DNA from 2 places in the Streptomyces asoensis genome. Region 1 is predicted to be linked to the other one. Evidence: riboswitches for the same ligand, from Rfam matches in the RefSeq annotation. Region 1 holds a riboswitch; the other holds the start of a gene.
The links. Region 1 has a riboswitch for cyclic di-AMP ahead of G9272_RS33340 (M23 family metallopeptidase). Riboswitches for the same ligand answer to the same signal wherever they lie in the genome.
Positions count from the first base shown of each region.

Region 1 (10,515 bases):
TGAACGTGCAGCGCGCGCATGTCCGACTCGGCACTCCGGCGCAGCTCATCTCGGGAGGAAACCAGCTCCTGACGTTGCATGGAGAGCTCATGACGCTGCAGCCGCAACTCCCGCTGTTGGAACATCAGCGTGGCGACGAGCAGCAGCAGGGCCATTCCCGAGAAAACAGCGCTTATTCCGCCGAAATAGTCCCCGATGGCACTGCGCTCCGCAGCGGCGTGTCGTCCCCCGTTGGCCTCCTCCACGCCAGTGAGAAGCCAACCGCTCATCACAATGGACGCAGCCCCGATGATCGCGGCACAGGCGACGGTCGCGACGCTCCACGCTGATATCCGGAGCAGTGAACGTCCTGTCGGTTGATGCTCCACGTCGTCCTCCCCAGGTCTGCGGAATCGTTCCGGTGCGCATTCCCGGGAAACCGGGCCACGCCGTAGGAGGCGGGCCTGCGTCGCAGGGACGCAGGCCCTTCACTGCGCCGGCCTACCGGGCCGGCCCATGACCGCAAAGGCGCGGCCACATGGATTAGATGTCGGGAATGTCCATCCTGGCGCGGACGAGGGTCGCCCTGGTGATCACAACGATCCGCTCCTTCGGGCCTCGCGACGCATCGGACGGAAGTTCTCCGTCCAGCTTCTCTGTGGCGTCCGTCCCGATGACGGCGAAGTTCCCGTCGCTCAGTTCGAAGATGTCGGGACAGTTCGCGCCCGAAGCGCTTCCTCGCTCACGCGGGGAAGCGCCGATCCGTCGGACGATTTCACTCACTGCTGTTCCCTCTGGTCCATGGCTCGAGGCCTGGGCGGCGGTAGGACGAGGCGTGCGGGAAGCGGCCCTGTGGGGCGTCTCGCGCCTCGGCGGGAGTGAGCGACTCTTGTGGAATCGCTCCGCTGGTGAGGCAGTAAAACCTACTGACGCGGCCGGTGTTGGCGAGCTTGGGCCGTTCGTTACCAACCAGGTGTCCGGGATGTGCCGTATGAGAGTCGACGACCCGTCATTGCGTGGTCGGTCACTCCCCGATCGAGCGGCCGTGCGCCGGTCGTCGGGGTGCGGGTGGACGTGACGGGGACCGGCGAGCGGTGGGCGGCGCTTGCCGTCTCCCAGGGTGCCGAGCGGCTCTGATCGGCGGGGGAGGCGGAGGGGAGGCGCACGGAGGGAAGCGAGGGTCGCACGCCAGGGCGCCTTGCCCAGGGGCTGCCCCGCGGACGCTGCTCACGACCGTTCACTTCGCGGTGATTCCCGCGGCTCGTATCCTGGGGCGGCATTCAATCCTCGTACGCGCGCCCGGGCCGCGCGCCGGTGCACGCGTAGGTTTCGGAAAGGTCGCACGTGTCGCAGAGCCGCAGTCCGCAGCAGATCCCGGTCGTCGTACTCGCCGGATTCCTCGGTTCCGGCAAGACGACCCTGCTCAACCATCTCCTGCATCGCAGCGGAGGCAGCCGCATCGGGGCGATCGTGAACGACTTCGGCGCCATCGAGATCGACGCCATGGCCGTGGCCGGTGCGCTCGGCGACTCCACCGTCTCCCTCGGCAACGGCTGTCTGTGCTGCGCCGTCGACGCCAGTGAACTCGACGTGTACCTCGAACGGCTCGCCGGGCCGACCCTCGGCATCGATGTCATCGTCATCGAGGCCAGCGGTCTCGCCGAGCCCCAGGAACTCGTGCGGATGGTGCTGGCCAGTGAGCATCCCGGCATCGTCTACGGCGGGCTCGTCGAGGTCGTGGACGCCGCCGAGTTCGACGAGACCCGGACGAAGCACCCCGGGATCGACCGGCACCTCGCCCTCGCCGACCTCGTCGTGGTGAACAAACTCGACCGCGCGCCCGACGCCGACCGGGTCCTCGGACTCGTCCGCTCCCTCACCGACCGGGCCGCCGTCGTCCCCGCCACCTACGGCCGTGTCGACCCCGAGTTCCTCTTCGACTGCCGGCCGGGCGAGGAGCGTGTCGGGCAGCTCTCCTTCGACGACCTGCACGACCGCTCCGGAGACGACCACGCCGACCACCTCCACAGCTCCTACGAAAGCCTCTCCTTCACCTCTGAAGTGCCCCTCGGCCCCCGCCGGTTGATGGAGTTCCTCGACAGCCGGCCCGAGGGGCTGTACCGCGTCAAGGGGTATGTCGACTTCGGTCCGCACGACCCGGCCAACCGGTACGCCGTGCACGCCGTCGGGCGCTTTCTCCGCTTCTACCCGGAGCCCTGGCCGGCCGCCGACGCCCGCATGACCCAGCTCGTCCTCATCGGCTCCGGCATCGACACCGCCGCCCTCGGCAAGGAACTCGAGGCGTGCAAGGACGACGCCCCACACGCCGACGAGCACGGCATGTGGGGCGTCCTGCGCTACGTACAGGCCCCCGACGACGAGGCCTTCCAGGAGGTCGAGGCCTAGACCGGCCCCGCCACCACCGAGACCGTCTTCGTCAGCGAGACGCCCGAGCCGTCACGGCGCGGGTCCATCTCCGGCAGCTCGGCCGGCAGGCCGTTCTTCTGAGCCGCCTTGGCCGGGACGGGACCCGCCCAGGCCAGGGACAGGCAGTCCTCGCCCTTCAGGAACCGCTGGCAGCGCACACCGCCCGTGGCACGGCCCTTGCGCGGGTACTGGTCGAACGGGGTGACCTTGGCGGTCGTCTGGACGGAGTCGTCCAGGGTTCCGCGCGAGCCCGCGATCGTGAAGACCACCGCGTCCACCGCGGGGTCCACGGCGGTGAACGAGATCACCTTTGCGCCCTCGGTGAGCTTGATGCCCGCCATACCGCCCGCCGCGCGGCCCTGCGGACGCACCTGCGAGGCCTGATAGCGCAGCAGCTGGGCGTCGTCGGCGATGAAGACCAGATCCTCCTCGCCGGTACGCAGTTCGACGGCACCGACGATCCGGTCGCCGTCCCGGAGGGTGATGACCTCCAGCTCGTCCTTGTTGGTCGGGTAGTCGGGCACGACCCGCTTGACGACGCCCTGTTCCGTGCCGATGGCCAGGCCCGGGGACGACTCGTCGAGCGTGGTCAGGCAGACCACCGTCTCGTCGCCCTCCAGGGAGACGAACTCCGCCAGCGGGGCACCGCCCGAGAGGTTCGGCGCCGAGGCCGTGTCCGGGAGCTGCGGCAGGTCGACGACGTTGATCCGCAGCAGACGGCCCGAGGAGGTGACCGCGCCGATCTCCCCGCGCGCGGTGGCCGACACCGCCGAGACGATCACATCGTGCTTGGTGCGCTTGCCGCCCCCGTCCTCGGCGTCCTCGGCGTTCTCCGTGAAGGGCTCGCCGTTCGCCGTGCGGGCCAGCAGGCCCGTGGAGGACAGCAGGACACGGCACGGGTCGTCCGCGACCTGGAGGGGCACGGCGGTGGCCGTGGTACCCGACGACTCCAGCAGGACCGTACGGCGCTCGGTGCCGAACTTCTTCGCCACCGAGGCCAGTTCGGCCGAGACCAGCTTGCGCAGCTCCGCGTCCGAGTCCAGGATCCGGGTCAGCTCGGCGATCTCCTCCTTGAGCTTCTCCTGCTCCGCCTCCAGCTCGATGCGGTCGAACCTGGTGAGCCGGCGCAGCGGGGTGTCCAGGATGTACTGGGTCTGGATCTCCGACAGCGAGAAGCGCTCCATCAGGCGCTCCTTCGCCTGCGCGCTGTTGTCGCTGGAGCGGATCAGGCGGATGACCTCGTCGATGTCGACGAGCGCCGTCAGCAGGCCCTCCACCAGGTGCAGCCGGTCACGGCGCTTGGTGCGGCGGAACTCGCTGCGGCGGCGCACCACGGTGAAGCGGTGGTCGAGGTAGACCTCCAGGAGCTCCTTGAGGCCCAGCGTGAGCGGCTGGCCGTCGACCAGCGCCACGTTGTTGATGCCGAAGGACTCCTCCATCGGGGTCAGCTTGTACAGCTGCTCCAGGACGGCCTCCGGCACGAAGCCGTTCTTGATCTCGATGACCAGGCGCAGACCGTGCGCGCGGTCGGTGAGGTCCTTGACGTCGGCGATGCCCTGGATCTTCTTCGAGCCGACCAGGTCCTTGATCTTGGCGATGACCTTCTCGGGCCCGACCGTGAAGGGCAGTTCGGTGATGACCAGGCCCTTGCGGCGGGCCGTGACGGTCTCCACCGACACCGTGGCGCGGATCTTGAACGTGCCGCGGCCGTTCTCGTAGGCGTCCCGGATGCCGGAGAGGCCGACGATCCGGCCGCCGGTGGGCAGGTCGGGGCCCGGAACGTACTTCATCAGGGCGTCCAGATCCGCGCCGGGATAGCGGATCAGGTGGCGGGCGGCCGCGATGACCTCGCCCAGGTTGTGCGGCGGCATGTTCGTGGCCATGCCGACCGCGATCCCGGACGAGCCGTTGACCAGGAGGTTCGGGAAGGCGGCGGGCAGCGCGACCGGCTCCTGCTCCTGACCGTCGTAGTTGGGCGTGAAGTCGACCGTGTCCTCGTCGATCGACTCCGTCATCAGGCTCGTCGCCGCGGCCTGGCGGCACTCGGTGTACCGCATGGCGGCCGGCGGGTCGTCGTTGCCCAGCGAACCGAAGTTGCCGTGGCCGTCGACCAGCGGCACCCGCATGGAGAAGGGCTGGGCCATCCGCACCAGCGCGTCGTAGATCGACGCGTCGCCGTGCGGGTGCAGCTTGCCCATGACCTCGCCGACGACCCGGGCGCACTTCACATAGCCGCGCTCCGGGCGCAGGCCCATCTCGTTCATCTGGTAGACGATGCGGCGGTGCACCGGCTTGAGGCCGTCACGGGCGTCCGGCAGGGCGCGGGAGTAGATGACCGAGTACGCGTACTCGAGGAAGGAGCCCTGCATCTCGTCGACGACGTCGATGTCGAGGATCCGCTCCTCGTACGAGTCGTCGGGCGGCGGGGTCTTCGTGCTGCGGCGGGCCATCGCTGCCGGCTCCTTGCTGGGGCGTGATACGGGATCTGACGCGGACCATTGTGGACCGTGGCACTGACAGCGCGGGCGAGGACCCGGCGTCGGCCGTCCGGGCCCGAACGCAGAGGCATCTCCTCCACGGCTGCCCGCAGGCTACGCGATCTCGCTCTCGGCGTATGTCGTCCGGGAACTTCGCGGACCGTCCGCACGCTTGCATACAGTGGCAGGACCGGCAGGAAAACCGCGGTTTCGACGACCGCGTCCGCGATCGGAAGGGACGTACATGCCCATGGGTCACACGGCCACAGCCCAGGCAGGCTCCGGGGGCCTGGAAGCGACCGAGCACCGTCTGGCCAACGGCCTGCGCGTGGTGCTCTCGGAGGACCACCTGACCCCCGTCGCGGCGGTGTGCCTCTGGTACGACGTCGGTTCACGCCACGAAGTCAAGGGGCGTACGGGTCTTGCTCACCTTTTCGAGCACCTGATGTTCCAGGGCTCCGGCCAGGTCAAGGGCAACGGCCACTTCGAGCTGGTCCAGGGGGCCGGCGGCTCGCTCAACGGCACCACCAGCTTCGAGCGCACGAACTACTTCGAGACCATGCCCACCCACCAGCTGGAGCTCGCCCTCTGGCTGGAGGCCGACCGCATGGGCTCGCTGCTCACCGCGCTGGACGACGAGTCGATGGAGAACCAGCGCGACGTCGTCAAGAACGAGCGCCGTCAGCGCTACGACAACGTCCCCTACGGCACGGCCTTCGAGAAGCTGACCGCTCTCGCCTACCCGGACGGCCACCCGTACCACCACACGCCGATCGGCTCGATGGCCGACCTGGACGCGGCGACCCTGGAGGACGCGCGCGCGTTCTTCCGCACGTACTACGCGCCCAACAACGCGGTCCTTTCCGTGGTCGGTGACATCGACCCGGAGCAGACCCTCGCCTGGGTCGAGAAGTACTTCGGCTCCATCCCCGGCCACGACGGCAAGCCCGCGCCCCGTGACGGCGGGCTGCCCGACGTCATCGGCGAACAACTGCGCGAGATCGTCGAGGAGGAGGTGCCGGCCCGCGCGCTGATGGCCGCCTACCGGCTCCCCGAGGACGGCACGCGCGCGTCCGACGCCGCCGACCTGGCGCTCACCGTCCTCGGCGGCGGCGAGTCCTCCCGCCTGTACAACCGCCTCGTGCGCCGCGACCGTACGGCCGTCGCGGCCGGCTTCGGCCTGCTGCGGCTCGCCGGAGCGCCCTCCCTGGGCTGGCTGGACGTGAAGACGTCCGGTGACGTCGAGGTGCCCGTCATCGAGGCCGCCATCGACGAGGAGCTCGCCCGGTTCGCCGAGGAGGGCCCCACGGCCGAGGAAATGGAGCGGGCCCAGGCGCAGTTGGAGCGCGAGTGGCTCGACCGGCTCGGCACGGTCGCCGGCCGCGCCGACGAACTGTGCCGGTTCGCCGTCCTGTTCGGCGACCCGCAGCTCGCCCTCACCGCCGTCCAGCGCGTGCTCGACGTGACGCCCGAGGAGGTGCAGGAGATCGCCAAGGCCCGCCTGCGCCCCGACAACCGCGCGGTGCTCGTCTACGAGCCGACCGCCGCCGAAGCCCCTGCCGACCAGGACGAGAACGAGGAGGCGGCCCGGTGACCGAGCTCGCCACGATGGACTTCCACCCCCAGCCCCGGGCGGGCGAGGCCAAGCCGTGGGCGTTCCCGGCGCCCGAGCGCACCGCGCTGGCCAACGGCCTGACCGTGCTGCACTGCCACCGCCCCGGCCAGCAGGTCGTCGCCGTCGAGATCCTCCTCGACGCACCCCTGGACGCGGAACCGGCCGGCCTCGACGGCGTCGCCACGATCACGGCGCGGGCCTTCTCCGAGGGCACCGACAAGCACTCCGCCGAGGAGTTCGCCGCCGAACTGGAGCGCTGCGGCGCCACCCTGGACGCGCACGCCGATCACCCCGGCGTCCGGCTGAGCCTCGAAGTGCCGGCCTCGCGCCTGCCCAAGGGCCTCGGTCTGCTCGCCGACGCCCTCAGGGCCCCCGCGTTCGCCGACAGCGAGGTCGAGCGCCTCGTCCGCAACCGCCTGGACGAGATCCCGCACGAGCTGGCCAACCCCTCCCGGCGCGCCGCCAAGGAGCTCTCCAAGGAGCTGTTCCCGGCCACCGCGCGGATGTCGCGGCCGCGCCAGGGCACCGCGGAGACGGTCGAGAAGATCGACTCCGCCGCCGTACGCGCCTTCTACGAGAAGCACGTCCGTCCCGCCACGGCCACGGCCGTGGTCGTCGGCGACCTCACCGGTGTCGACCTGGAGGCGCTCCTCGGCGACACCCTGGGCGCCTGGACGGGCTCCTCGGCCCAGCCGCGGCCCGTGCCGCCGGTGACTGCCGACGACGCCGGCCGGGTCGTCATCGTGGACCGTCCCGGCGCCGTTCAGACGCAGTTGCTGATCGGCCGGATCGGTGCCGACCGGCACGACCGTGTGTGGCCCGCGCAGGTGCTCGGCACGTACTGCCTCGGTGGCACCCTCACCTCCCGGCTGGACCGCGTCCTGCGCGAGGAGAAGGGCTACACCTACGGTGTCCGCGCGTTCGGGCAGGTCCTGCGGTCCGCCCCGGACGGCTCGGGCGCCGCGATGCTCGCCATCAGCGGCTCCGTCGACACCCCGAACACCGGTCCCGCTCTGGACGACCTGTGGAAGGTGCTGCGCACCCTCGCCGCCGAGGGGCTGACCGACGCCGAGCGTGACGTCGCCGTGCAGAACCTGGTCGGTGTGGCGCCGCTGAAGTTCGAGACCGCCGCGGCCGTCGCCGGCACGCTGGCCGACCAGGTCGAGCAGCACCTGCCCGACGACTTCCAGGCCACGCTGTACCGGCAGCTCGCCGCGACCGGCACGGTGGAGGCCACCGCGGCGGCTGTGAACGCCTTCCCCGTGGACCGGCTGGTGACCGTCCTCGTCGGTGACGCGGCCCAGATCAAGGAGCCGGTCGAGGCCCTCGGCATCGGCGAGGTGAAGGTCGTGTCCGCGGAGTAGATCCCGGCAACGGCACACGCGTGTGGGGGCCCTGGTCGACGAAAGCGTCACCAGGGCCTCCGTATGTCCGAATTGATGCGGAGGTTGCCCGTCTGCCCTGTGGGATGCGCTACAAAAACCGGGATCCGTTTGAGGATTGAAACCCGCGCCGCTTAGCGTCATCCGGGCTGTTCGTCAGGCAGTGCGCCGCAGCCGCGGCACCGGACAGTCATCGCCGAGTCCCCGTACGGCGCGAGCCAGGGGAGCCGGGGACCCACTTGTGAAGTCCCTGGGGTGAATCGGACGCCCGCGCGTGAACGCGAGGGGGTCCGTAGGAGACCTTCCTGCTCCGAACCCGTCAGCTAACCCGGTAGGCGAGAGGGAAGGAAAGGACACCCCCAACTTCATGGCGTTCACCTGCGCCACCGGGAAGCACCGTCGGCCCAGCCGGATGCAGCGCAGCAGCGTCCGCGCGGCGGGCATCGCGGCGCTCACCACCACCGGTGTCATGGCCACCGTCGCCTCCACCCCGGCCTTCGCCGCCGAGCCCACCCCCGAGCAGACCGGGCTGATCCCCGTCGTCACCGCCGGCGAGTCCGTCGCCGAGCAGATCGACGACCAGGTCGCCGTGCAGAAGCACGCGGCCTTCGAGGAGGCCGCCCGGCAGGCCGCCGCCAAGAAGGCCGTGGAGGAGCGCGAGGCACGCGTGCGTGCCGCCCGCGAGGCCGAGCGCAAGCGCCTCAACACCTTCGTGCTGCCGATCACCGGTTCCTACGTCTCCACCGGCTACCAGGCCAGCAGCTCGCTGTGGTCCTCCGGCAGCCACACCGGCATCGACTTCCACGCCGCGAGCGGTACCTCCGTGCACGCGGTCGGCTCCGGCACCGTGGTCGAGGCCGGCTGGGGCGGGTCCTACGGCAACCAGATCGTGATCAAGATGAACGACGGGACGTACACCCAGTACGGTCACCTGTCGTCCCTCGCGGTGTCGGTGGGCCAGACGGTCACCCCGGGCGAGCGGATCGGCCTGTCGGGCGCCACCGGCAACGTCACCGGCCCGCATCTGCACTTCGAGGCCCGCACCACCGCGGAGTACGGCTCGGACATCGACCCGGTCGCCTACCTCCGCAAGCACGGCGTGAACGTCTGACGACCCACGGCGACAGATCGTCTTGCCCCGGCCCTCCCGGCCGGGGCTTTCGCCGTTTTCGAGGCCCTGCTGTCCAAAAAATATCCCTGGATTCCAGCCCGCCATCGGAAATTCCCGCTCATTGCAATAGAGTCACGGAACACACGTCAATCGTCGACGTTTCACGGGGATTAAGGCGGAGGTCCGTCATGCGTATTCCGGCGCACTCGGTGTGCACGGCCATTCGGGACGACATCGTCGCGGGTGTCTACGAGCGCGGCAGCCGCCTCACGGAGGAACTCCTCGCCCGCCGCTACGGCGTTTCCCGCGTCCCCGTCCGAGAGGCGCTGCGCACGCTGGAGGCCGAGGGCTTCGTCGTCACACGGCGGCACGCGGGCGCGTGCGTCGCGGAACCGACCGAGCAGGAGGCCGCGGACCTGCTGGAGATGCGCATGCTCCTGGAGCCGCTCGGTGCCTCCCGGGCCGCCCAGCGGCGCACCGAGGCCCATCTGAAGGTGCTGCGCGGACTCGTCCGGCTGGGCCAGGAGCGGGCCAGGCGGGGCAACAGCGAGGATCTGCGCTCCCTGGGGGGCTGGTTCCACGAGACGCTCGCCCAGTCCTCAGGAAGCCATGCCCTGACGTCGATGCTCACTCAGCTGCGCCACAAGATCGCCTGGATGTACGCGGTGGAGGCCCCGGCCAACCCCGCGGAGTCCTGGGCGGAGCACGGCGCGATCGTGGACGCGGTGGCGCGCGGCGACGGCGAGCGTGCGCGGGCGATCACGGCGCTGCACACCGAGCGTGCGACGGCCGCGCACCGGCTGCGCTTTTCCGGCGGCCCCGAGCGCGCCGACCGTGTGAGGACTTCGCAACCTCCCGTAAACATGACGGGTCTGCGGCATTAACACGAGGGCCGTATACAAAGAGGGGATAATTCGCGGGGGATTATTTCTGCTGCCCGTGAACGGGAAATACGAAGGGCTCGCCCGATAATTCGGACGAGCCCTTCGGGGTTAGCGGGACGACACCTTTGAAGCGACGAACACCGCCACCGTCAATTGAGCAACCCCGACGACGCGCAACCACGTCCGCGAGAGCGGCGTCGGCTTGGGCGCAAAGGGGGCCTGCGCGCTCAGACGGTCTCGGGGAGCTCCTCGAGCCCCTCGGCGACCAGCTTCGCCAGACGGTCGAGGGCGACGTCGGCGCCGTCGGCCTCGGAGGCGAGGACGATCTCCTCGCCGCCCTGGGCGCCCAGGCCGAGAACGGCCAGCATGGAGGCCGCGTTGACGGGGTTGCCGTCGGCCTTGGCGATCGTCACCGGGATACCTGCGGCCGTGGCGGCCCGGACGAAGATGGAAGCGGGGCGGGCGTGAAGGCCCTCGGCCCAGCCGACGTTGACGCGGCGCTCAGCCATGTGATGCTGCCCTTCAGTGTTCAGGTTGTCTAGACCAGTGTTCCACACGTGAAGCGTGTGAGGGAGGGGTCGTTCGGTCCCCTCCCGACGTGGTCGTCGGATCGCGGCCTCGATCCGACGTGCGTCCTCCA
Region 1 covers NZ_CP049838.1:7,405,334-7,415,848, forward strand. Annotated here, with positions in the region: gene G9272_RS33310 (DUF6082 family protein) at 1-368, opposite strand, end outside; gene G9272_RS33315 (hypothetical protein) at 523-762, opposite strand; gene G9272_RS33320 (CobW family GTP-binding protein) at 1,324-2,385, shown strand; gene G9272_RS33325 (DNA gyrase/topoisomerase IV subunit A) at 2,382-4,856, opposite strand; gene G9272_RS33330 (M16 family metallopeptidase) at 5,128-6,477, shown strand; gene G9272_RS33335 (M16 family metallopeptidase) at 6,474-7,862, shown strand; cyclic di-AMP (ydaO/yuaA leader) riboswitch at 8,065-8,233, shown strand; gene G9272_RS33340 (M23 family metallopeptidase) at 8,248-8,991, shown strand; gene G9272_RS33345 (GntR family transcriptional regulator) at 9,180-9,875, shown strand; gene G9272_RS33350 (HPr family phosphocarrier protein) at 10,103-10,384, opposite strand.

Region 2 (10,515 bases), 3.1 Mb from region 1:
CCGGCGGCGCTCGGTTCGGGGGCGCCGGCGCGGGCTCCTGCTCAGGCTCGGCGAACGCCGAAGGGGCCGCCCGCACCACGGATGGCGGACGGCCCCTTCGGGGGTGTTTCAGTGACCGGCGGCCCGGGGGCCGGAGGTCGGGTGACCGAAGGTCAGATGACCGGAAGTCAGGTGACCAGAGGTCGGGTGACCGGAGGTCAGGAGGCCTTGGCCTTCTCGTTCTCGGTCTTCTCGGCGGCCGGCTTCGCGGCGACCGGCGCCGGCTTCGCGGCCTCGTAGAACTCCTCGCGCGGGGACTCCAGCGCACCCAGCGCCACGACCTCACGCTTGAGGAACATGCCGAGCGTCCAGTCGGCGAAGACGCGGATCTTACGGTTCCACGTCGGCATCGCCATGCCGTGGTAGCCGCGGTGCATGTACCAGGCGAGACGGCCCTTGAGCTTGATCTTCACCTTGCCCATGACGATCATCGCGACGCCCTTGTGGAGGCCGAGGCCCGCCACCGCACCCTTGTTGGAGTGCGAGTACTCCTTCTGCGGGAAGCCCCGCATACCGGAGATCACGTTGTCGCCGAGGACCTTGGCCTGCCGCAGCGCGTGCTGCGCGTTCGGCGGGCACCAGGCGTTCTCGACGCCGGCCTTGCGGGCGGCGACGTCCGGGACCTGGGCGTTGTCGCCGGCGGCCCAGATGTAGTCGGTGCCCTGGACCTGGAGGGTCGGGGCCGTGTCGACGTGACCGCGGGGGCCCAGCGGCAGGCCGTAGCGGGCCAGCACCGGGTTGGGCTTGACGCCCGCCGTCCACACGATGGTGTTGGAGTCGACCTCGAGGCCGTTCTTCAGCACCACGTGGCCGTCGACGCAGGAGTCCATGGAGGTGGAGAGGTAGATCTCCACACCGCGGCCCTCGAGGTGCTCCTTGCCGTACTGGCCCAGCTTGGGGCCGACCTCGGGAAGGATCTTGTCGGCGGCGTCGACGAGGATGAAGCGCATGTCCTCGCGGGACACCGTCTTGTAGTACTTGGCCGCGTCCCGGGCCAGATCCTCGACCTCACCGATGGTCTCCGCACCGGCGAAACCGCCGCCGATGAAGACGAAGGTGAGCGCCTTGCGGCGGATCTCCTCGTCGGTCGTGGAGTCGGCCTTGTCGAGCTGCTCGAGGACGTGGTTGCGCAGGCCGATGGCCTCCTCGACACCCTTCATACCGATGCCCTGTTCGGCGAGGCCGGGGATCGGGAAGGTGCGGGAGACCGCGCCGAGCGCGATCACCAGGTAGTCGAAGGGCAGCTCGTACGCCTCGCCGACCAGCGGGGCGATCGTGGCGACCTTGCGGTCCTGGTCGATGGTGGTGACCCGGCCGGTGAGGACCTCCGCCTTGGGCAGCACGCGTCGCAGCGGGACGACGACGTGGCGCGGGGAGATGTTGCCGGCGGCGGTTTCGGGGAGGAAGGGCTGGTAGGTCATGTACGACCGGGGGTCGACGACCGTGACGGTCGCCTCGCCGTAGCGCATCTTCTTCATGATGCGCCGAGCTGCGTACAGGCCTACGTACCCACCGCCTACTACGAGGATCCTGGGACGCTCCGTGGTGCTCATGCCATCGAGTATCCACCCGCTCGAGGGGGGTCGCTCGTGCGCCCCTTCACAAGCTTCCCGGGGGTGTGTGCTATCCTCCGCGGCCCGCGTGATCCAGGTCATGGCGCGGAGCGGGAACCAGCGTGTAGGGCATGGCGTTGTCAATGCCGCGTGAGCTGCCTCTCCGGGCCCGGAAGGGCTCCGTGAGGACCACCTGAGGCACCGTCCCCGGAGCTCCGCGATACGTCCGTGCGCGCCTCTTTTGAACACGTTCACAGGGGTGTTGGGCCCCCGGAAGGGTCAACGGAGACGCCTCCGTCCTCCGACAGGGCCGAATTCCTTGTGAAGAACTTCACGAACTTTCCCGAGGGGGTGCCTCCGGAACGCGTCCGAGGGGCCACGAAGGGCCCCTCGGGTCTGCTCATACGGGCATCCTGCCTGCTCAGCAGAGTGCAAGTAGCGGGTCGGCCGGGGTCACGCGATCGACCAGGCGATGCCGTCGAGGATGTCGTGCTCGCTCACGACGACCTCCTCCGCGCCGATCCGCTCCATGATCGCCACCAGGACGAGCGCGCCCGCCGCGATCACGTCCACCCGGCCCGGGTGCATCGCCGGATGCGCCGCGCGCTGTTCGTGAGTGGCCTGGAGAAGGTCGTCGCTGATGCTCCTGACCCGGTCGAGACCGATCCGCGCGTGGTGGATCTTCGTGGAGTCGTACGCCTCCAGTCCCAGGGCGATCGCCGCGACCGTCGTCACCGAGCCGGCCAGGCCGACCAGGGTGCGCGCCTCGCGCAGCGGGACCGTCCGCTCGGCGAGGTCGAGGGCGGCCTCGATGTCGGCGCGCATCGCCGCGATCTGCCCGGCGGTGGGCGGGTCGATGACCTTCCCGTCCACGACCAGGTGCCGCTCCGTCATCCGTACGCAGCCCACGTCGACGGAGCGCGCGGCGCGCACCCGGTCGTCGCCGACCACGAACTCGGTCGAGCCGCCGCCGATGTCCACCACCAGGAAGGGCTTGGCCAGATCGGCGCGCCCCTTCAGTTCCTTCGTGGCGCCGGTGAAGGAGAACTCGGCCTCCTGGTCGCCGGTGATGACCTCGGGCTCGACGCCGAGGATGTCCAGCACCCCGCGCACGAACTCGTCCCGGTTCTCCGCGTCCCGGGAGGCGGAGGTGGCGACGAAGCGCAGCCGCTGCGCGCCGTACTCCTTGATGGCGGCCGCGTACTCCCGACAGGCCGCGAAGGTCCGCTCCAGCGCCTCGGGGGCGAGCCGGCCGGTGCGGTCGACGCCCTGGCCGAGGCGGACGATCGTCATCCGGCGGTCCAGGTCGACCAGCTCGCCGGTCTCCGGGTCGGCGTCGGCGACGAGGAGGCGGATCGAGTTCGTACCGCAGTCGACGGCGGCGACCCGGGTCACCGGGCGGCCTCCTTCGCGTCGTCCTGCCGGCCCGGCGCCACGCACGTGCCCTTGCGCCACCACTCCGGGAGCATCTCCAGGGCCTCGTCGCCGAGGGGGTTCACGCCCGGGCCTGCGGCCAGGGAGTGCGCGACGAGCACGTGCAGGCACTTCACACGGTCCGGCATGCCGCCCGCGCTGGGGAAGTTCTTCAGCTCCTCGATCTCGTCCCGGCGCCGGATGTAGTCCTCGTGCGCGGCGCGGTAGGAGGCGGCCAGCTCCGGGTCGCTCTGGAGCCGCTCCGTCATCTCCTTCATCACGCCGTTCGCCTCGAGCGTGCCGATGGCCGAGTTGGCCTTCGGGCACGTCAGGTAGTACAGCGTCGGGAAGGGCGTGCCGTCGGGCAGGCGGGGGGCCGTCTCCACGACGTCCGGCTCGCCGCACGGGCAGCGGTGCGCGATCGCGCGCAGACCGCGCGGCGGCCGTCCGAGCTGCTGCTTGAAGGCCTCGACGTCCGCGTCGGTGGGCTCGGTGCGCGGGGTGGTCGGCGGGGGCGTTTGCATGCCTGTCTTTCTATCGGTCAGTTCACTGGTCGGAGGCGTCGGACTTGTCGACGCCGTCCCAGACGTTCGAGTACCAGGGGCGGTCGGTCGCGCCGAGGTCGGCGCGGGACTGCTTGGCCGCGTCCGGGTCGATCACCACGAACCCGGTCTCCCCCGGCAGCACGTAGTGCAGCCGCTGCCGGATCTGCTGCTCGGCGTAGGCGTCGTCCTGCCAGCGCGCCTTGAGGTCGCGCAGCTGCTCGACACGTTCGCTGGCCTGCTGCTTCTCGCGCTCCAGATCGGCGATCTCGGCGCGCTGGGAGACGTACTGGCGCATCGGGTAGGCCAGGGCCACGATCAGCGTGCACAGGACGAGCGCGAGGAGCGCGGCGCGGCCGGTGAGCCGGGAGCGGCGGGCCTGGCGCTTGGTCTGGGAGCGGTAGACCCGGGCCGCGGTCTGCTCGCCGAGCAGCTTGATCCTGGTCGCGGTGGAGAAACGGTCCCGGTCCTTCACGGCCACTGCTTCCCGCCTCCCGTCTCACACGTGCGTACGTCCCCGCACACGGTACGGGACCGGGTACGGGGACGTACGTACGACTGGCGGAGCCTTGACCCGGTTCGGGTCGGCGGCGTCAGCCCTTGCTGTGCCCGAGGTCCGCAGAGCGGACGTGCGGGAAGGTTCAGCCCTTGAAGCGCGGGAAGGCGCTGCGGCCGGCGTACACCGCGGCGTCGTCGAGGATCTCCTCGATGCGCAGCAGCTGGTTGTACTTGGCGACGCGGTCCGAGCGGGCCGGGGCACCGGTCTTGATCTGACCGCAGTTCACCGCGACGGCGAGGTCGGCGATGGTGACGTCCTCGGTCTCGCCGGAGCGGTGGGACATCATGCACTTGAAGCCGTTGCGCTGGGCCATCTCGACGGCGTCCAGGGTCTCGGTCAGCGAACCGATCTGGTTGACCTTGACGAGCAGGGCGTTGGCGGAGCCCTCCTCGATGCCGCGGGCCAGACGCTCGGGGTTGGTGACGAAGAGGTCGTCGCCGACGATCTGGACCTTGTCGCCCAGCTTGTCGGTGATGACCTTCCAGCCGGCCCAGTCGTCCTCGTACAGCGGGTCCTCGATGGAGACGAGCGGGTACGCGGAGACGAGCTCCTCGTAGTACTCGGTCATCTCGGCGGCCGAGCGGGACTTGCCCTCGAACTCGTACTTGCCGTCCTTGTAGAACTCGGACGCGGCGACGTCGAGCGCGAGCGCGATCTGCTCACCGGGGACGTAACCGGCCTGCTGGATGGCCTCGATGATGAGGTCGAGCGCGGCGCGGTTGGACTCCAGGTTCGGGGCGAAGCCGCCCTCGTCGCCGAGGCCGGTGGACAGGCCCTTGGTCTTCAGCACCTTCTTGAGGGTGTGGTAGACCTCAGCACCCCAGCGCAGGGCCTCGGAGAAGGACTCCGCGCCGATCGGGGCGATCATGAACTCCTGGATGTCCACGTTGGAGTCGGCGTGCGAGCCGCCGTTCAGGATGTTCATCATCGGCACCGGCAGCAGGTGCGCGTTGGGGCCGCCCAGGTAGCGGAACAGCGGCAGGTCGCTGGCCTCGGAGGCGGCGTGGGCGACGGCGAGCGAGACGCCGAGGATGGCGTTGGCGCCGAGCGAGCCCTTGTTGTCGGTGGCGTCCAGGTCGAACATGGCCTGGTCGATCAGGCGCTGCTCGGTGGCGTCGTAGCCGACGAGCTCCGGGCCGATCTGCTCGATGACGGCGAGGACGGCCTTCTCGACACCCTTGCCGAGGTAGCGGTTGGGGTCACCGTCGCGGAGCTCGATGGCCTCGAAGGCACCGGTGGAGGCGCCGGACGGAACGGCGGCACGACCCGTGCTGCCGTCGTCGAGGCCGACCTCGACCTCGACCGTGGGGTTGCCTCGGGAGTCCAGGATTTCCCGGGCTACGACGACGTCGATGGACGGCACGAGCATCTCCTTCTTGGGATGTGACGCTGGTTGTGCGGGGCCCAGGGGCCTTGATGAGCCCTTGCTGAGCCTTGCGACTAGAGCCTAACCGCCCCGGGGCCGTCGGCAGCCGACCGACCGTCCCGTGGACAGACAGACGGTACCTATTGTTTCCGCCCGGAACAAAGGGGGTGGCCGAGAAAAGCCGACAGGAAGTGACGAACGGGCAAAGAGAAACCCCGCTCCGGTGCGTACGGGGGAACACGCACCGGAGCGGGGAGCCCGTGGGGACGGGGGGACCCTCACGAGGTCTTCAGTGTGCCGACCTCGGATGTGAGGGCGCTGTGGCTTCTCTGGGGGCCAGGTGTCACTTCACGTGGGGTGTCACTTCAGGCACGGTGTCACTTCAGGTGCAGCTGCTGGCCCGGGTAGATGAGGTCGGCGTCGTCGACGATGTCCTTGTTCAGCTCGAACAGCTTCGCCCAGCCACCCTTGACCTTGTGCTTCTCGGCGATGGAGCTGAGGGTGTCGCCCTTGACGACCTTGTACTCGCCGTCGCCCTTCTTGACCTTCTTGCCGGTCGGGGTGGTGACCGTCTTGGAGGCGGCCGGGCGGTCGGTCGAGCGGGAGGCGCTCTGCTCCTCGGTCGAGCGGCTGCTGGTGCTGCCGCTGTTCGACGAGCCGGCGGAACCGGAGGAGCTGGACGAGCCGGAGCTCGAGGAGTCGGCGCTCGAGCCGTTGTAGGCGGCGCCCGACAGGCCGGTACCACAGACCGGCCAGGCACCCTTGCCCTGACCTGCGAGGACCTTCTCGCCGATGGCTATCTGCTGGGACTTGGAGGCCTGGTTGGCCTGCGAGGCGTAGGCCGTGCCGCCGTACGCGGCCCAGGTGGACGCGGAGAACTGGAGGCCGCCGTAGTAGCCGTTGCCGGTGTTGATGGACCAGTTGCCGCCGGACTCGCACTGGGCGACCGCGTCCCACTCGGAGGCGGTGGCGGCGGAGGCGTTGCCGGCCGCCATCAGCGGGGCGGCGATGGCGACGCCGGTGACGCCGGCGAGCGTGGCGACCCGGGTCGCCTTGGAGGGACGGCGGTGCTTGCCCTTACCGGAAAACAGCATGGTGGATCCCCTCACCGACGCCTGCGAGGTGAGCTGTCGGGTTCGGGCCGTGTGAGTTGCCCGGCCACTCCTCGTCCGCCGGAGCGCTGCTCCGTGGGAGGTGTGGCTTCACCCCTAGCCGTTCCGGTCAACCGACCGGCGCGGCACTTACCTTGGGTCCCCCGCTCCTGCCTACGGCGCTTGACGCGACGACTGTTCCCGGTTCGTCGCTGGCAGGATTCGGCGTTGCGACGGCCGGGGCTCGGGTTGCCGAGCGGCCTCGACCGTAGACACGCGATCGGGGGAATTTCAAAGACGATCAGGGCTTCTGAGACTCATCCCACACTTTCACCAAACCGGACATTCGGCGCGAAGCGTGACGTGAACTCCCGCTGTTTTTCTTGGGCTTTGCGCCCTATTCCACCCCTGTGTCGAGGGTCTGACCGGCGGCGATGTTGCTCGGGTCGACGCCGATGAGGTCCCTGTTCTCGTCGTAGAGGGCACGCCATCCACCGTCGAGACCAAGGGAGTCGGCGATGGACGCGAGAGAGTCGCCCTCCTGGACGACATAGGTGGCCGCGGCATGCCGACCGGCGGAGGCGGCGGTGGTGCCGTCCACGCCGGCGTCGGTCGCGCTCTTGGTCGCGGCCTCGTCGGCGGTGGCACCGCGGTGCTTGCCCGAGCCGAGGGAGCCGGTGTCGACAAGGCTCCAAGAACCTTCATCCTGGACGTATTTGTCCGAGTCGTCCGTCCCCGGGGTCGCCGTGGGCGAGCCGTCGCCCGTCGAGCCGTCACCCTGGCCGCCGGAACCGCCGGACGTTCCGGAGTCATCCGTGGCGGAGGAAGAGGACGAAGGGGAGGAAGCGGACGCCGAGGGAGAACTGGAGGAATCAGCGGACGAGTCGGACGAGTCGGTCGAGGAGTCGTCGCCGGTCGAGGAGCCCGAGGATCCGGACAACCCCCGGGACAGGTCGGACAATCCGGAAGACCCAGATGAGTCGGACGAGTCGGACGAGTCGTCCGCCACGCCGGTGTCCACGCTCAGCGCGCCGTTCTCCTGGGTGAGCCCGGAGGTCAGCCCGCAGGTGCCCCACGCGCCGATCCCCTCGGCCGCGAGCACCTTCTGCGCCACGGCGATCTGCTGGCTGCGGCTGGCCAGGTCGGGACTGGTCGCGTAGTCGAGGCCGCCGTGCGCCACCCAGTCCTTCTGGGTGAGGCTCAGACCGCCGTACTCGCCACCACCCTCGTCGGCGCTCCACGAGCCGCCGGTCTCGCACTGCGCCACCTTGTCCCACACCGTGCCGTCGGCCGCGCTCGCGCCGGAGGCGGCGAGCAGCGGGATGGCGATGGCGGAGCCCGTCACTCCGGCCGCGACAAGGAGGGCCGGGGCCTGGCGGGGGCGACGGTGACGACCGTTCCCGGAGAGCATGCGAGGGGCCTTTCTCTGGACAGCACTGACCGGCGCGGCGGGTGAAACCGAAGCGTCGCGCTGACGAGTGAACGTATCGGCAGACGATCACTTGTCACAAGTTAATGCCGCGCAGATCACGTGAAGATCACAGACTTGAGTGTTGGTCACCTTTGCTCCGCCGAACGGTCACACTCCGGCTGACATTCGGTCAGACACGGACCGGTTATGAGCCGGAATGCACCGGGGTGAACTCGACCGGCAGAGTCCGCAGTCCGCGCATGATGAGCCCACCCCGCCACCTCAACTCGGCCGGATCCGCGGCCAGTCGGAGGTCGGGCAGGCGGGTGAGCAGCGTGGCCAGCGCGGTCTGGCCCTCCAGCCGGGCCAGCGGGGCGCCCAGGCAGTAGTGGATGCCGTGGCCGTAGCCGAGGTGCTGGTTGTCGCGGCGGGACAGGTCGAGGGTGTCGGGGTCCGAGAAACGCGCCGGGTCACGGTCGGCGGCCGCCAGCACCACGAGCACGGGGTCGCCGGGCGCGATGCCCTGCCCTCCGATGCTCAGCGGCTCGGTCGCGAACCGCCAGGTGGCGAGTTCCACGGGGCCGTCGTAGCGCAGGAGTTCCTCGACGCCCGTCTCGAGGAGGCCGCGGTCGCCGTCGTCCTCGGTGAGCGACCGCTGGAGGCGTTCGCGCTGCTCGGGATGGGTGAGGAGGGCGTATGTGCCGTTGCCGATGAGATTGACGGTCGTCTCGAAGCCGGCGAACAGCAGGATGAAGGCCATGGCGGCGGCCTCGTTCTCGGTGAGGTGCTCGCCGTGGTCCGAGGCACGGATCAGACCGGAGATGAGGTCCTCACCGGGAGCCGGGTCGGCGGGGAGCTCCGCGCGCTTGCGGTGGATGAGCTCCAGCAGATAACCGCGCATCTTCTTCACCGACCGCGCGACACCGCCCCGCGGGCCCCCGCCGTGCCGGATCATCATCCCCGCCCAGTCGCGGAAGTCGTCCTGGTCCTCACGGGGGACGCCCAGGAGGTCGCAGATCGCGTAGATGGGGAGAGGGAAGGCGAAGTCGTGGATGAGGTCGGCCCGGCCCTCGGCGGCGAACCGGTCGATGAGCTGATCCGTCAGCTCCTGGACGCGGGGCGCGAACTCGGCGACCCGGCGGGGCGTGAAGGCCTTGCTGACGAGCCGTCGCAGCCGGGTGTGGTCCGGCGGGTCGATGTTGAGCAGATGCGTCATCAGCTCGGCCTTGCGCTCACCGGGGATGCCGGTCTTGCCCTTGGCGTGCGCCGGTTCGTCGTGGTGCGCCGGGTTCTTGGAGAGCCGCTGGTCGGCGAGGGCCTGTTTGGCGTCGGCGTACCGGGTGACCAGCCAGGCCTCGACACCACTGGGCAGGACGGTGCGGTGCACGGGCGCGTGCTCGCGCAGCCAGGCGTAGGCGGGGTAGGGGTCGGTCGCGAACTCCCAGGTGAAGAGTTCGGGAGCGGTGCGGTCCGGGTTGTCTGTGTCGGGCTGCTCGGTCACTCCCTGACCGTATCCGGGCGGGCTGCGCGTGCCTGGCGGAGGGCGGCGAGGACACGGGCGGCCACAGCCTCGCTGTCGCCTCCCTGGACAGCCACCGTCAGCCAGTGCTCGGCACGGCCGACGAGGAGGAGTCCGAGATCCAGCTGGGCGCCGACATGGCCGGCCTCCGCCGCCATCTCCAGATAGCGGATCGCTTCGGCGTACTCACCTTGCTCTGCGAGGTAGTTCGCCAGGAAGTGAGCCGAACGCCTGTTCCGGTTCGCGAGCTTTCCGTACCAGTGTCGCACCTCGGCGTCGTGCCCGGCCCAGACCGCGAACTCGCCGAGAATCCGCAGAGTCTGCTCGTCATCCGCATCACCCACCGCGCGCACGGCCATGCTGCCGACCGCCACCACCCCCATGGACTCGTCCGGGCTGTGTGCCCTCGCCACCTGGGCCATGACCCACCACAGGTGAGGATCCGGTGGCGGCAGATCCGGCGAGCGCAGCGCGTCCACGACCAGCGTCCCGCTCGCCCGCCAGGTTCCCTCCTCACCGGAGACCAGGAGGCCGCTGACGCCGAGCCGGGGCCTGGCCGCCCACTCCAGGTCATCCGCCGAGAAGGTCCCACTCGTCGTCGGCAGGTCCGCATAGGGGGCGAAGTCGGTGATCACGCTCTCCCACACCTCCAGGGGCAACGCCCGCGTGATCCCGCATCGGGCCGCATCGACGGCAACGCGCACCAACAGGTGTCCGCTCGGCCGACCGGACGGACGACCCGCCCGACGCCATTCCTCCCACAGCTCCGGGCCGAGGGCGAGGTACTGAGTGACTCCCAGGGTGTCCCGCAGGCTCATGGCGTCCACGAGCCGTGGATCTTCCGCCCACGCAAGAGTCCCGAGTTCCGTCTCGCTCCAGCGGCAGGTCAACTCGACGGTGCGCGCCCCGCTCAGAACACGGGCGGTCGGGTGGTCCCGGAAACGGTGAGTGTCGTACGCCTCGTCTCTCATCGTGGCGAGAACGAGCACTCCCTCATGGGTGAGCCGGGCCAGGATGCCTGC
Region 2 covers NZ_CP049838.1:4,298,949-4,309,463, forward strand. Annotated here, with positions in the region: gene G9272_RS19090 (NAD(P)/FAD-dependent oxidoreductase) at 198-1,592, opposite strand; gene G9272_RS19095 (Ppx/GppA phosphatase family protein) at 2,046-2,987, opposite strand; gene G9272_RS19100 (DUF501 domain-containing protein) at 2,984-3,529, opposite strand; gene G9272_RS19105 (FtsB family cell division protein) at 3,552-4,028, opposite strand; gene eno (phosphopyruvate hydratase) at 4,189-5,475, opposite strand; gene G9272_RS19115 (transglycosylase family protein) at 5,850-6,566, opposite strand; cyclic di-AMP (ydaO/yuaA leader) riboswitch at 6,570-6,755, opposite strand; gene G9272_RS19120 (transglycosylase family protein) at 6,961-7,974, opposite strand; gene G9272_RS19125 (cytochrome P450 family protein) at 8,180-9,475, opposite strand; gene G9272_RS19130 (hypothetical protein) at 9,472-10,515, opposite strand, start outside.
Region 2: another riboswitch for cyclic di-AMP. It lies ahead of G9272_RS19115 (transglycosylase family protein); the one in region 1 lies ahead of G9272_RS33340 (M23 family metallopeptidase).